3 regions of the Klebsiella sp. M041 genome follow, and region 1 is predicted to be linked to each of the others. Evidence: predicted binding sites of a transcription regulator. Region 1 holds the regulator's gene; each other region holds the start of a gene.

What was found. The regulator PurR, encoded in region 1, represses purine synthesis genes. The targets are predictions, from matches to a motif close to CANGCAAACGTTTGCNTG.
Region 2: a site for PurR is predicted at 2,464-2,481, ahead of tusA (sulfurtransferase TusA). Genes of this name have one in related genera too.
Region 3: a site for PurR is predicted at 3,125-3,142, ahead of purM (phosphoribosylformylglycinamidine cyclo-ligase). Genes of this name have one in related genera too.

Annotation. Positions count from the first base shown of each region.
Region 1 covers NZ_JCAXWU010000006.1:166,641-170,918, forward strand. The annotation lists gene AC6CWS_RS09815 (MFS transporter) at 1-799, opposite strand, end outside; gene cydH (cytochrome bd-I oxidase subunit CydH) at 967-1,059, opposite strand; gene purR (HTH-type transcriptional repressor PurR) at 1,352-2,377, shown strand; gene punR (DNA-binding transcriptional activator PunR) at 2,396-3,307, opposite strand; gene punC (purine nucleoside transporter PunC) at 3,420-4,278, shown strand, end outside.
Region 2 covers NZ_JCAXWU010000002.1:13,459-17,736, reverse strand. The annotation lists gene AC6CWS_RS02140 (MFS transporter) at 1-1,036, shown strand, start outside; gene AC6CWS_RS02135 (DcrB family lipoprotein) at 1,037-1,594, opposite strand; gene AC6CWS_RS02130 (7-cyano-7-deazaguanine/7-aminomethyl-7-deazaguanine transporter) at 1,668-2,333, opposite strand; gene tusA (sulfurtransferase TusA) at 2,540-2,785, shown strand; gene zntA (Zn(II)/Cd(II)/Pb(II) translocating P-type ATPase ZntA) at 3,063-4,278, opposite strand, start outside.
Region 3 covers NZ_JCAXWU010000001.1:95,328-99,605, forward strand. The annotation lists gene ppk1 (polyphosphate kinase 1) at 1-1,212, opposite strand, end outside; gene purN (phosphoribosylglycinamide formyltransferase) at 1,392-2,033, opposite strand; gene purM (phosphoribosylformylglycinamidine cyclo-ligase) at 2,030-3,067, opposite strand; gene bglK (beta-glucoside kinase BglK) at 3,331-4,224, shown strand; gene AC6CWS_RS00465 (6-phospho-beta-glucosidase) at 4,234-4,278, shown strand, end outside.

The sequences.
Region 1 (4,278 bases):
GGGAGACCGACCGGTCGGCGAATTTGCCGCCCAGATAGTTGCCCAGCGAAAAACCAACTCCAATCAGCACCAGCATCGCGGTGATAAACAGCGATGAAGCATGGGTCAGCGAATTCAGTACCGGCGAAATGTAGGTATACAGCGTAAACATCGCCCCGGCGCCCAGCACGGTGGTCAGTAAGGCAGAAAGAACCTGCGGCCGTAACAGGACCGAAAGCTCTTGTTTGACATCCGGCCGTTCGCCCGCGCTGCCCTTCGGCAGGGAGAACCACAGGCTCACCATCGCCAGCAGGCCTAACCCCGCGGTGGCGAGGAAGGACATCCGCCAGCCGATGGTTTCTCCAAGCCAGGTCGCGGCAGGCACGCCGCCGATATTAGCGATGGTGAGGCCCATAAACATGGTGGCCACCGCGCTGGCCTGCTTGTGCTTGGGTACCACGCTGGCCGCCACCACCGACCCCAGGCCAAAAAAGGCGCCGTGGTTGAGGCTGGTAATAATGCGCGACAGCAGCAGCGTGGTGTAATCCGGCGCCATGGATGACAGCAGGTTGCCGACGGTGAAGATCCCCATCAGAAAAATCAGCGCATTGCGTCGGGCGCGATGGGACAGCAGCAGGGTCATCAGCGGCGCGCCGACCATGACGCCGATGGCATACGCACTGATCAGCATTCCCGCTACCGGTATCGAGACGTCCACGCCCTTGGCAATCACCGGCAGCAATCCCATCGGGGAGAACTCGGTGGTCCCGATGCCAAAGGCGCCGATCGCCAGCGCGAGTAAAGGAAAGTTGATTTTCATTCAATGACTCCATCAGACCGTCAGGGAGGACGGCGTAACATCAGAAGCCAAAAGCATGACATCAATCACAAAAAAACAAAAGTGAACGAAATGACAAAAGATTTTTGCAGAATTGATAATAATGGCGGGATACGGGGAGGAGGCCGCGCTCCTCCCTCATCGGAACATTAGTGCAGTATGGCGGTCAGGCTGAATGCGACGATCACGCCGAGGGCAATAATCGTGGTGATCAGCGAAAACTTTAAATTGGTATCCATCATTTTTCCCTCTTGTTATCCCCACACCAAAAGTGAGCTTGCTCATTTTTGCACAAAAAATCGCAAAAATCTTCCGGGATTTAGGGCGATGCACATTTTTGCTCTTCCACTTTGCCCCAAGATCGGACAAAATCCCACGCTAATTTAAAAGCGTATCGGCCATTGACCCCTTCCTGTCGTTCTGTGTCGTTTTCCCGACGTGATGCAATGTTGAAAATTGTATTCAGGGTGTGTGTAGGCAAACGTTTACGTATCGATGATCAGGCGATCAGGTCAAGGCATGGAGTGAGATGTAATGGCAACTATTAAAGATGTAGCGAAGCGCGCAAACGTTTCCACTACAACTGTATCACATGTAATTAACAAAACCCGTTTCGTTGCCGAAGAGACGCGCAATGCGGTATGGGCGGCGATTAAAGAGCTGCACTACTCGCCGAGCGCCGTGGCCCGCAGCCTGAAAGTCAATCATACAAAATCGATTGGCCTGCTGGCGACCAGTAGCGAAGCCGCCTATTTCGCTGAAATCATTGAGTCCGTTGAAAAGAGCTGCTTCCAGAAGGGCTATACCCTGATTCTCGGCAACGCCTGGAACGACCCGGAAAAACAGCGGGCCTATCTGTCGATGATGGCGCAAAAACGCGTCGACGGTCTGCTGGTGATGTGTTCCGAATACCCGGACTCCGTCCTGAGCATGCTGGAAGAGTATCGCCATATTCCGATGGTGGTGATGGACTGGGGCGAAGCAAAAGCTGACTTTACCGATGCGGTAATCGATAACGCCTTCCAGGGCGGGTATATCGCCGGACGTTACCTGATTGAACGCGGTCACCGCGAAATCGGCGTGATCCCGGGCCCGCTGGAGCGCAACACCGGCGCGGGGCGACTGGCCGGCTTCATGCAGGCGATGAAAGAGGCGCATATCAGCGTGCCGGAAAACTGGATTGTACAGGGCGACTTCGAGCCGGAGTCCGGCTACCGCGCCATGCAGCAGATCCTGAGCCAACAACACCGTCCAACGGCGGTCTTCTGCGGCGGCGACATTATGGCGATGGGCGCTATCTGCGCCGCGGATGAAATGGGGCTGCGCGTGCCGCAGGACATTTCGCTGATCGGTTATGATAATGTGCGCAACGCCCGCTATTTCAGCCCGGCGTTAACCACCATTCATCAGCCGAAAGATTCGCTGGGCGAAGCCGCGTTCAATATGCTGTTGGATCGTATCGTCAACAAGCGCGAAGAGTCGCAGTCTATTGAAGTGCACCCTCGGCTGGTCGAACGCCGCTCGGTGGCGGATGGCCCGTTTGTCGACTATCGTCGCTAAAGCACTGGCGGGCGCGGATCACTCCGGCGCCCGCAGCCACTCCCGATTCAGCGTGTCGCTGTCCCCCAGGTAGTCCAGCATCCAGTTTAACGCCGGCGAAGCATCATTCTGCTGCCAGGTCAGACAGCAGGCCGCATCCGGAAACGGATTTTCCAGCGCCAGCGCGGTCCACTCGCCGCGATCCACCCATGGCCGGGCGAAATGGCTTGGCACCATGCCGACGCAGAGTCCTGCCGACAGACAGGTTGCCGACGATTCCCAGTCGGGGACCACCACCCTCTTCTGGTTATCCAGCAGCCACGTTGTCCGTTTGGGCAACGAACGCGAGGTATCTTCCCGCACCAGCGACGGCCAGTTGCGCAGGACATCGTCGCTCAGCGGCCCCGCCATCTTCGCCAGCGGGTGATCGCTCGCCACCACGCAGTCCCAGCTCAGCATCCCCATATCGCGGAACGCATAGCGGCCCCCGACCGGAATAGAGCGCGTTGCGCCAATCGCCAGCTCCACGCGGCCGTCGGCCAGCGCATCCCATACGCCATTGAACACTTCCTGAAAAACGATCAGCTCGACGTCGGGAAAATGGCGATAGAAATCCACGATCATCTGGCGCATCCGCGCGGGTTTCACGATATCGTCCACCGCGATCGACAACTGCCCGCGCCAGCCGTTGGCAATTTGCTGGCACTGCTGGCGGGTGATCTGCATTTTTTTGATAACAGAGCGCCCTTCCTGTAAAAACCAGACCCCGGCGGGGGTCAGCTCCACATCACGATGACGGCGCTCAAACAACGGGACGGCCAGCCACTCTTCGAGCTGACGCACGGTATAGCTGACGGCGGAAGGCACCCGATGGAGCTCCTGCGCCGCCGCGCTAAAGCTGCCGTTCCGGGCGACGGCATCAACCACTTCCAGAGAGTATTCAGACCACATTTTCTGCCTGCAAAATTTTTGAATGCATGTGACAAATATTAGCGTTTCACAAGCCACAATGCACTCCCTACACTCTGCGGCATCGTACCTGTACTCCAAAAATGAGAACGTTATGTCACAACCTGGGAAAGGATTTTTAGTCTGGCTGGCCGGCCTGAGCGTGCTGGGCTTTCTGGCCACCGATATGTACCTGCCGGCATTTGCCGCCATGCAGCAGGATCTCGACACCTCCGCCGCATCCATTAGCGCCAGCCTGAGCCTGTTCCTCGCCGGCTTCGCGCTGGGCCAGCTCTTCTGGGGGCCGCTGTCAGACCGCTACGGGCGCAAACCGGTGCTGCTGAGCGGCCTGGCGATTTTCGCGGTCGGCTGCCTGGGAATGCTGTGGGTGCAGAACGCCACGCTGATGCTGGCGCTGCGTTTTCTGCAGGCGATTGGCGTCTGCGCCGCGGCGGTCACCTGGCAGGCGATGGTGACCGATTACTATCCCGCCCAGCGCACCAACCGCATCTTCGCCACTATTATGCCGCTGGTAGGACTGTCCCCTGCGCTGGCCCCGCTGCTGGGCAGCTGGCTGCTGGTGCACTTCGAGTGGCAAGCCATCTTCGCCACCTTGTTTGCCATCACTCTGCTGCTGATGCTGCCTGCCCTGCGCCTGAAGGCCGCCGCTAAGTCGGCCACAGTGGCTGAAAAGAAAATCACTTTTCTGGCGCTGCTGCGCTCCCGGGAATACAGCGGCAACGTCCTGATCTACGCCGCCTGTTCCGCCAGCTTCTTCGCCTGGCTTACCGGTTCGCCGTTTATCCTTCATGAGATGGGCTACGGCCCGACCGCCATCGGCCTGAGCTATATCCCGCAGACCATCGCTTTTCTGGTGGGCGGCTATGGCTGTCGCGCGCTGCTGCAAAAATGGTCCGGGCAACAAATGCTCCCGTGGCTGCTGGTGGTCTTCGCCGTCAGCGTCGCCGCCACCT
Region 2 (4,278 bases), on a different contig from region 1:
ATATTTCGCCACGCTGCTCAGCCGCCCGCACGCCGGGCGCTACGCTGACCTGCTGGGGCCCAAAAAGATTGTCGTCTTCGGCCTCTGCGGCTGCTTTTTAAGCGGTCTGAGCTATCTGCTGGCCGCCTGGAGCAGCGGCTGGCCGCTGGTTAGCCTGCTGCTGCTATGCCTCGGGCGAGTCATTCTCGGCATCGGCCAGAGCTTTGCCGGCACCGGCTCGACGCTGTGGGGCGTCGGCGTTGTTGGGTCGCTGCATATCGGGCGGGTCATCTCATGGAACGGCATTGTGACCTACGGGGCGATGGCGATGGGCGCCCCGCTCGGCGTGCTGTGCTATTCGCAAATTGGCCTCAGCGGCCTGGCCGGGGTCATTATGGCGGTTGCGCTGGTGGCTATCCTCTGCGCGCTGCCCCGCGCAGCGGTGAAGGCGGCGAAAGGCAAAGCAATGTCGTTTCGCGCGGTGCTCGGGCGGGTGTGGCCCTACGGCATGGCGCTGGCCCTGGCCTCCGCCGGTTTCGGGGTTATCGCCACCTTTATCACGCTGTTTTATGACGCCAAAGGCTGGGACGGGGCGGCCTTCGCCCTGACGCTGTTCAGCTGCGCGTTCGTTGGCGCGCGGCTGCTGTTTCCCAACGCCATTAACCGCCTCGGCGGGCTGAACGTGGCGATGCTCTGCTTTATCGTGGAGATCATCGGCCTGCTGCTGGTCGGCTTTGCCGATACGCCGCTGCTGGCGAAAATCGGCACCTTTCTTACCGGGGCCGGGTTCTCACTGGTCTTTCCGGCGCTGGGCGTGGTGGCGGTGAAAGCGGTGCCGCAGCATAACCAGGGGTCGGCGCTGGCCACCTATACCGTGTTTATGGATTTGTCGTTAGGCGTCACCGGGCCGCTGGCCGGCTTGCTGATGGCGTGGACCGGGATCCCGGTGATATATCTGGCGGCGGCAGGTCTGGTGATGGCGGCGCTGCTGCTGGGCTGGCGGTTAAAAAAACGGCCCCCGGTCAGCGAACCGGAGGCCGTCGCACCAGGCCAGTAATTACTGGATGGTGAGGGTGCTGATGATGCTTTCCGCTTCGGTCTGCGCCTGCTGCTGGTTGTCCGCCGGCAGGGTGACCTGCAGGGTCAGCAGTTTGTCATCCACTTTGCCGAGGAGCACGGAAGACCAGGCGGTCTGCCCCTTGGCGGAGATGATGCTGTCCAGCTGCTGCAGGGTGTGACCTTTGATCTCCAGCGATTTATTGCTCACCACCTGCAGCTGCGGGTCGCGGCTACGCTGCTGATCTTCCAGGCGTTTCGCCAGCACCGCCAGGTCTTCATTGGTGCTGTCGCCGACGATGACGATGACTGCTTTCTGGCCGGTGGCGTCAGAAAAGACGTGCATGTTGTTCGCCTGAGTACCCAGTTTGCCGCTCTGGTCGGCCATGCCCGCAGGCAGGGTGAAGCTCAGTTTGCCATCCAGCAGGCTGATCGCCTGGCCGCTGGTGTTGCTCTCCGCTGCTGCCCCAACGGTTGGCGCTTTTGAATCGCTGTTATCGCAGGCGGCAAGCCCCATCACCAGCAGGCCAATACCGACATATTTAACCAAATTGCGCATTGACATCTTCCTTTCGATAAACGGCCACTAATGGCTCATCCGGCTATCTTAACACATCAGCCCGCGAGTACCTTTAACTCGGCTGCAATGCCGACAAATCAGATTTATCCGCCAGCCTTTTCAACAGCATATTTAACAGTACGCCGTACATCGGCAGGAAGAAAATGATGCTGATAAGCACTTTAAAGCTGTAGTCGACGAGGGCGATTTCCCCCCAGTGGGCGGCCATAAACGGATCCGGGCTGCGCCAGAAGGCGATGAAGAAGAACGCCACGGTATCGCTGATGTTGCCGAACAGCGTCGAGGCGGTGGGGGCCAGCCACCAGCGGCGGCTCTGCCGCAGGCGGTTGAAGACGTGGACGTCGAGGATCTGCCCCAGCGCATAGGCCATAAAGCTGGCGATGGCGATACGCGCGACGAAGAGATTAAAGGTGCCCAGCGCCGCGAAACCCTGCCACTCGCCCATGTAAAACAGGGCGGAGATGGCGTAGGAGATGACCAGCGCCGGGACCATCACCGCAAAAATAATGCGTCGCGCCAGCGGTGCGCCAAAAATTCGCACCGTCAGATCGGTGGCGAGGAAGATAAACGGAAAACTGAACGCCCCCCAGGTGGTATGGAAACCAAAGATGGAGATCGGTAGCTGAACCAGATAGTTGCTGGAGGTGATCACCAGCAGATGAAATAGCGAAAGCCAGACGAGCGCTTTTTTGCGCTGTACGGTAGTAAACGGATTCATATTGTGACCTTTTTATGCCCGTCATGCTTCAGGTAAATGAGCAATCGGCAGCGGAACGTTGGGGTGAGGGAACCCAATGAAAAACGGCTGCATGATACTGCGTTGCCGGCGTAATGCAATGGTTGTTTTTCGCGCAAACGTTAACCTGGCTTGCGTACTGGCGAACTGGGGGTAAACTAGGGCCGTTTTGTTGATGTGAGACTAAAATGAGCGAACTTTTCTCCACTCCAGACCACACTCTGGATGCCCTGGGACTGCGCTGCCCGGAGCCGGTCATGATGGTGCGTAAAACCGTGCGGACAATGCCCGTCGGCGAGACGCTGCTGATTATTGCTGACGATCCGGCCACTACCCGCGATATCCCGGGATTCTGCCGCTTTATGGAGCATGAGCTGGTGGCCCAGGAAACCGAAGCTCTGCCGTACCGCTACCTGATCCGCAAAAGCCACTGAGCCTCTCCCGGATGGCGGCGCGTAGCGCCTTATCCGGGCTACCCGACGGTCCGGAACCGTAGCCCTGCTATGCGTAGCGCGAGCAGGGAATACCCCGGATAGCGGCGCGTAGCGCCTTATCCGGGCTACCCGACGGTCTGGAACCGTAGCCCTGCTAAGCGTAGCGCGAGCAGGGAATATCCCGGATGGCGGCGCGTAGCGCCTTATCCGGGCTACCCGACGGTCTGGAACCGTAGCCCTGCTAAGCGTAGCGCGAGCAGGGAAGCCGGTATCTATGCTACAACTTCTTACGCAATAACCGCAGCGCGTTAGCCGTTACCAGTACGGTGGCGCCGGTATCCGCCAGCACCGCCAGCCACAGGCCGGTCAGGCCGAGCAGGGTGGTGACAAGGAAAATCCCCTTCAGCCCTAAGGCAATCGCGATGTTCTGGCGAATATTCGCGTGGGTCGCCCGCGCCAGGGAGATCATCTGCGCCAGGCCGGTCAGACGGTTGTGGGTCAGCGCGGCGTCGGCGGTCTCCAGCGCCACGTCGGTGCCGCTGCCCATGGCGATGCCGATGGTCGCCGCCTTCATCGCCGGGGCGTCGTTGATGCCGTCCCCGACCATCGCCAGCGGCGCATCGGCATTCAGCGCCATCACCGCTTCGACTTTGTCCGCCGGCAGCAGGCCGGCGCGGAATTCCAGACCCAATTCGCTGGCGATGGCCGCCGCGGCGCGCGGGTTATCCCCAGTAAGGATCACCCCCTGCACCCCCAGCTGGTGTAAGGCATCCACTGCCTGACGCGCGTCGTCGCGCAGGGTGTCGCGCAGCGCCAGGATGCCGAGAAGCGTCTCGCCGCGCATGACCAGCACCACCGTTTGACCGGCGCTCTCCAGCTGCTGGATCTGCTCCTCATGCTCTGACGGGGCGGCTTTGCTGGCCGCGCAGATCACGATACGGCTGTCGTTGACCTCGGCTTCGATACCGGAGCCGGCCAGCGCCCGCTGGCCGCTGGCCTGCGGAATACTCAGCTGACGCCGCTGCGCTTCGCGGACAATGGCCTGCGCCAGCGGATGGCTGGAGCCTTGCTCAACCGCCGCCGCCAGCGCCAGCAGCGTGTTATCGTCATTCTCAGCCGTGGCGATGACCGAGGTCACCTGCGGCTGGCCGACGGTCAGGGTGCCGGTTTTGTCGAACGCCACCTGGCGCACCTGGCCCAGTTGTTCCAGGGCCGCGCCGCCTTTAATTAACGCTCCGCGTCGAGCGGCGACCGCCAGGCCGGAAGTGATGGCTGCCGGGGTGGAGATGACCAGCGCGCACGGGCAGCCGATCAGCAGCAGCGTCAGCCCTTTATAAATCCACGGCAGCCAGGCGCTGGCGAAGAGCAGGGGCGGGACAATGGCGACCAACAGGGCCACCACCATAATGGCCGGAGTGTAGATCCGGCTGAAGCGATCGATAAAACGCTCGATCGGCGCCCGACGCTCCTCCGCCTCTTCAATCAGCTTCAGG
Region 3 (4,278 bases), on a different contig from region 1:
AAAACGCGCCTGCAGCTCCACCACCACGGTGACTTTTTTACCGTTGTGGGCGGCGTGGATCATCGCGTCGATGATGCGCGAATCCTTGGCCACGCGGTAGATGTTGATTTTGATCGCCAGTACGCTGGGGTCGAACGAGGCCTGGCGAAGCAGCTCCAGCACATGCTCAAAAGTATGATAGGGGTAGTAGAGCAGCACATCGCGTTCGCGAATGGCGTCGAAGCCGTTGCGGAATTTATCAAACCACAGATGACGCAGGCGCGGCATAGGTTTATTGACCAGATTGGCCTTACCCACGTTCGGGAAGCCGATAAAGTCTTTAAAGTTGTGATAGCGGCCGCCCGGCAGCATTGAGTCATAGTTGGAGATGGAGAGCTTATCGCGCAGCATTTCGACCATCGCGTCCGGCATATCGCGCTGGTAGACGAAGCGAACCGGCTCGGCGGTCAGGCGCTGTTTCAGGCTGGAGGACATCAGCTCCATCAGGCTCGACTCCATCTCATGCACCAGATCGTACTCGGCGTCACGGGTCATTTTCATCGAGTAGGCGTTCAGCGCATCGTAATCAAAGAAGCCTTTAAAGATGTCGTCCAGGCAATAGCGCAGAATGTTATCCAACAGGATCATTGGCTTACGGCGACGAGGCGCTTCCGGCGGCAGGTTTACGAAGCGCGGGACCTTATCCGAGGGAATTTCCAGCAGGGCATAATTGATGTTTTCCCCGCGGATAATCTCCACCGCCAGATAGGTGTAATCATCTTTCAGAAACTGCACGAGGTCCGTTTCGCGGTTAATCAGGATCGGCGAGATATGCTGGCGCAAATACTGTTTAAAGTAGTTGCGCAGCCAGGCCTGCTGATTGACGGACAGCTGACGCTCATTGATCAGGAAGATCTGGTTGCGCGCCATCTCCAGCAGCAGTTCGTTATACAGACTATCGAATTCCTGATCGGCCTTCAGCACGCGGGCCTGGATTTTGCCTAACAGGTGGCGAGAATGGGCGGTACTGCCTTGTTCTTCACTGATAATAATCCGGCGCTTAAGCTCAGCGAAGCGCACTTTGTAAAACTCATCAAGGTTGTTGGAGTAGATCCCTAAGAAGCGCATGCGCTCAATCAGTGGGTTACTCTTGTCCGCCGCTTCCTGCAGCACGCGCTCGTTAAAAGACAACCAGCTGAGTTCTTTTTCGATGTATAGCTTTTCCTGGCCCATTACCGCTCACACTCCGTTTTACTCACAGGACGTAGACTATTATGACGAATTTTTCTGCATAGCGATTTACTGTGTCACAACTATATGACAGTAAGAAGAATTATTTCTGTGAGATGTTTGATTAATAAACAATTTTAATTAAAAAAAAGCCCCGCGATGGCGAAAGGCGGGGCTGTTGTTCATTCTTCAGCGGCATAGCCCTGGGGGGGAAGCTGTCGTTCATCCAGCCAGGCGTGGTTGCCCTCCATGCGCAGACGTCCCTCGACGAACCAGCTTATCACCAGCGGATAAATGGCATGTTCCTGGGTCTGAACCCGCGCCGTGACCTCTTCTTCGCTGTCGCCAGCAAAGACCGGCACTTTGGCCTGCAGGATAACCGGACCGCCGTCCAGCTCGTCGGTGACGAAGTGCACCGAGGTCCCATGCTCCTCGTCACCGTTTTCCAGCACCTGGCGATGGGTATGCAGGCCAGGATACTTCGGCAGTAACGAAGGGTGGATGTTCAGCAGACGTCCCTGATAGTGGCTGACGAAGGCGGGGCTCAGGATACGCATATAGCCCGCCAGCACCACCAGATCCGGGGCGTAGGCGTCAATTTCATGCATCAGCTGACGATCGAACGCTTCCCGGTCGGCAAACTGACTTTGCGCCAGCGCGTGGGCCGGGATCCCGGCCGCGCGCGCGCGCTCAAGGCCGAACGCATCGGCCTTGTTACTGAATACCGCACGCAGGGTGCCGTTTATCTGTTTCCGGCCGCAGGCGTCGATGATCGCCTGCAAATTACTGCCGCTACCGGAAATCAGCACCACAATGTTTTTCATGCAATGACCACACGCTGTTCGGAATCGGAGGCTTTGATATACCCGATTTTCCACGCGTTTTCACCTTTCTCGTTCAGCAGGGCAATGGCCTTGTCTGCTTCTGCAGCCGGCAGGGCGATGACCATCCCCACGCCGCAGTTAAAGGTACGGTACATCTCATGCTGGCTGACGTTACCGGCGGTTTGCAGCCAGTTGAAGACGGACGGCCACTGCCAGGAAGACTCATCAATCACCGCCTGGGTGTTGTCCGGCAGCACGCGCGGGATATTTTCCCAGAAGCCGCCGCCGGTCAGATGGGCGATGGCGTGAACGTCAACGCTGGCAATCAGGTCGAGAACCGATTTCACATAGATGCGGGTCGGCGCCAGCAGATGGTCGGCCAGCGGTTTGCCGTCAAGGTCGGTAGTCTGCGGGTCAACGCCGCTAACTTCAATAATCTTACGCACCAGCGAATAGCCGTTAGAGTGCGGGCCACTGGAGGCCAGCGCCACCAGCACGTCGCCGTCAGCGACTTTACTTCCGTCGATGATTTCTGATTTTTCCACCACCCCGACGCAAAAACCCGCCACGTCGTAATCTTCGCCGTGGTACATCCCCGGCATCTCTGCGGTCTCACCGCCCACCAGCGCGCAACCGGACTGCAGGCAGCCTTCGGCGATGCCGTTGATGACGCTGGCTGCGGTATCGACGTCCAGTTTACCGGTGGCGTAATAATCAAGGAAAAACAGCGGCTCAGCGCCCTGAACCACCAGGTCGTTCACGCACATGGCGACCAGGTCGATGCCGATGGTGTCGTGACGCTTCAGATCCATTGCCAGACGCAGCTTGGTACCGACGCCGTCGGTGCCGGAGACCAGTACCGGCTCGCGGTATTTCTGCGGCAGTGCGCACAGCGCGCCGAATCCGCCCAGTCCACCCATCACTTCCGGGCGACGGGTTTTCTTCACCACGCCCTTAATACGGTCGACGAGAGCGTTGCCTGCATCAATATCCACGCCGGCATCTTTATAGCTGAGAGAGGTTTTGTCGGTCACTGCGAAGTCTCCACGCGTTTGCGGTAAGCAAGAAAAATCGGCGCAATTCTAACAGGGAAAGCAAACGTTTGCGAGCCTGCTTTACAGTCGGCGTAAAACCGTTGGCGGATGGTCAAATTTGATACTGCTCACGAAAATGAAACCGGGTACAGCCTTGTGCTTGCCTCAGTGCCAGGGAATCCTCATCATACGAATGAAACCGGTTTCTGTGGTTGGCCGCCGTGTGGATCACCGGTGCATTATGCTCGACAGGGGAGGGATGAATGAAGATTGCGGCATTTGATATCGGCGGCACCGCGCTAAAGATGGGCGTCATGACCCGCGACGGCAGGCTGCTGGAAACCGCGAAGCAGTCAATCAATGACAGCGATGGCGATCATATCTTACAGACCATCCTGTCGTGGCTGGCGGCCCACCCGTCGTGCGAAGGTATAGCCATCAGCGCGCCGGGCTATGTCGATCCGCACAGCGGCTTTATCACCATGGGCGGCGCTATCCGTCGATTTGACAACTTCGCCATGAAATCGTGGCTCGAGACGCGAACCGGGCTGCCGGTCTCGGTGGAAAACGACGCCAACTGTGTGCTGCTGGCTGAGCGCTGGCAGGGCAAAGCGGAGGAAATGGCCAATTTTCTGGTGCTCACTATCGGCACTGGCATCGGTGGAGCGATTTTTTGCCAACATCAGTTGATCCACGGGGCGCGTTTTCGCGCCGGTGAGTTCGGCTATATGCTTACCGATCGTCCTGGCGGACGCGATCCCCGTCGCTACTCGATGAATGAAAACTGCACCCTGCGGGTGCTTCGCCATCGCTATGCGGAACATATTGGCGCGCCGCTGGATAGCGTCACTGGTGAAATGATTTTTGACCGCTACGACGCCGGCGACCCGGTTTGCCAGCGTTTGGTCGCCGAGTTCTTCAATGGCCTGGGCCATGGCCTTTATAACCTCGTCAATATCTTCGATCCGCAGACTATTTTTATCGGCGGCGGCATTGTGGAACGCCCTGGATTTCTGACGCTGCTGCGCCAGCATCTGGCCTGGTTCGGCATTGCCGACTATCTCGATACCGTCAGTCACGGCAATGATGCCGGCCTGATTGGCGCGGTTTACCATTTCAATCAGCACTATCGTTCGCCTGGCGACGATCGACCTTAGGGAGAGATTATGTCCGGATTTAAAGAAGGTTTTCTGTGGGGCGGCGCGGTGGCG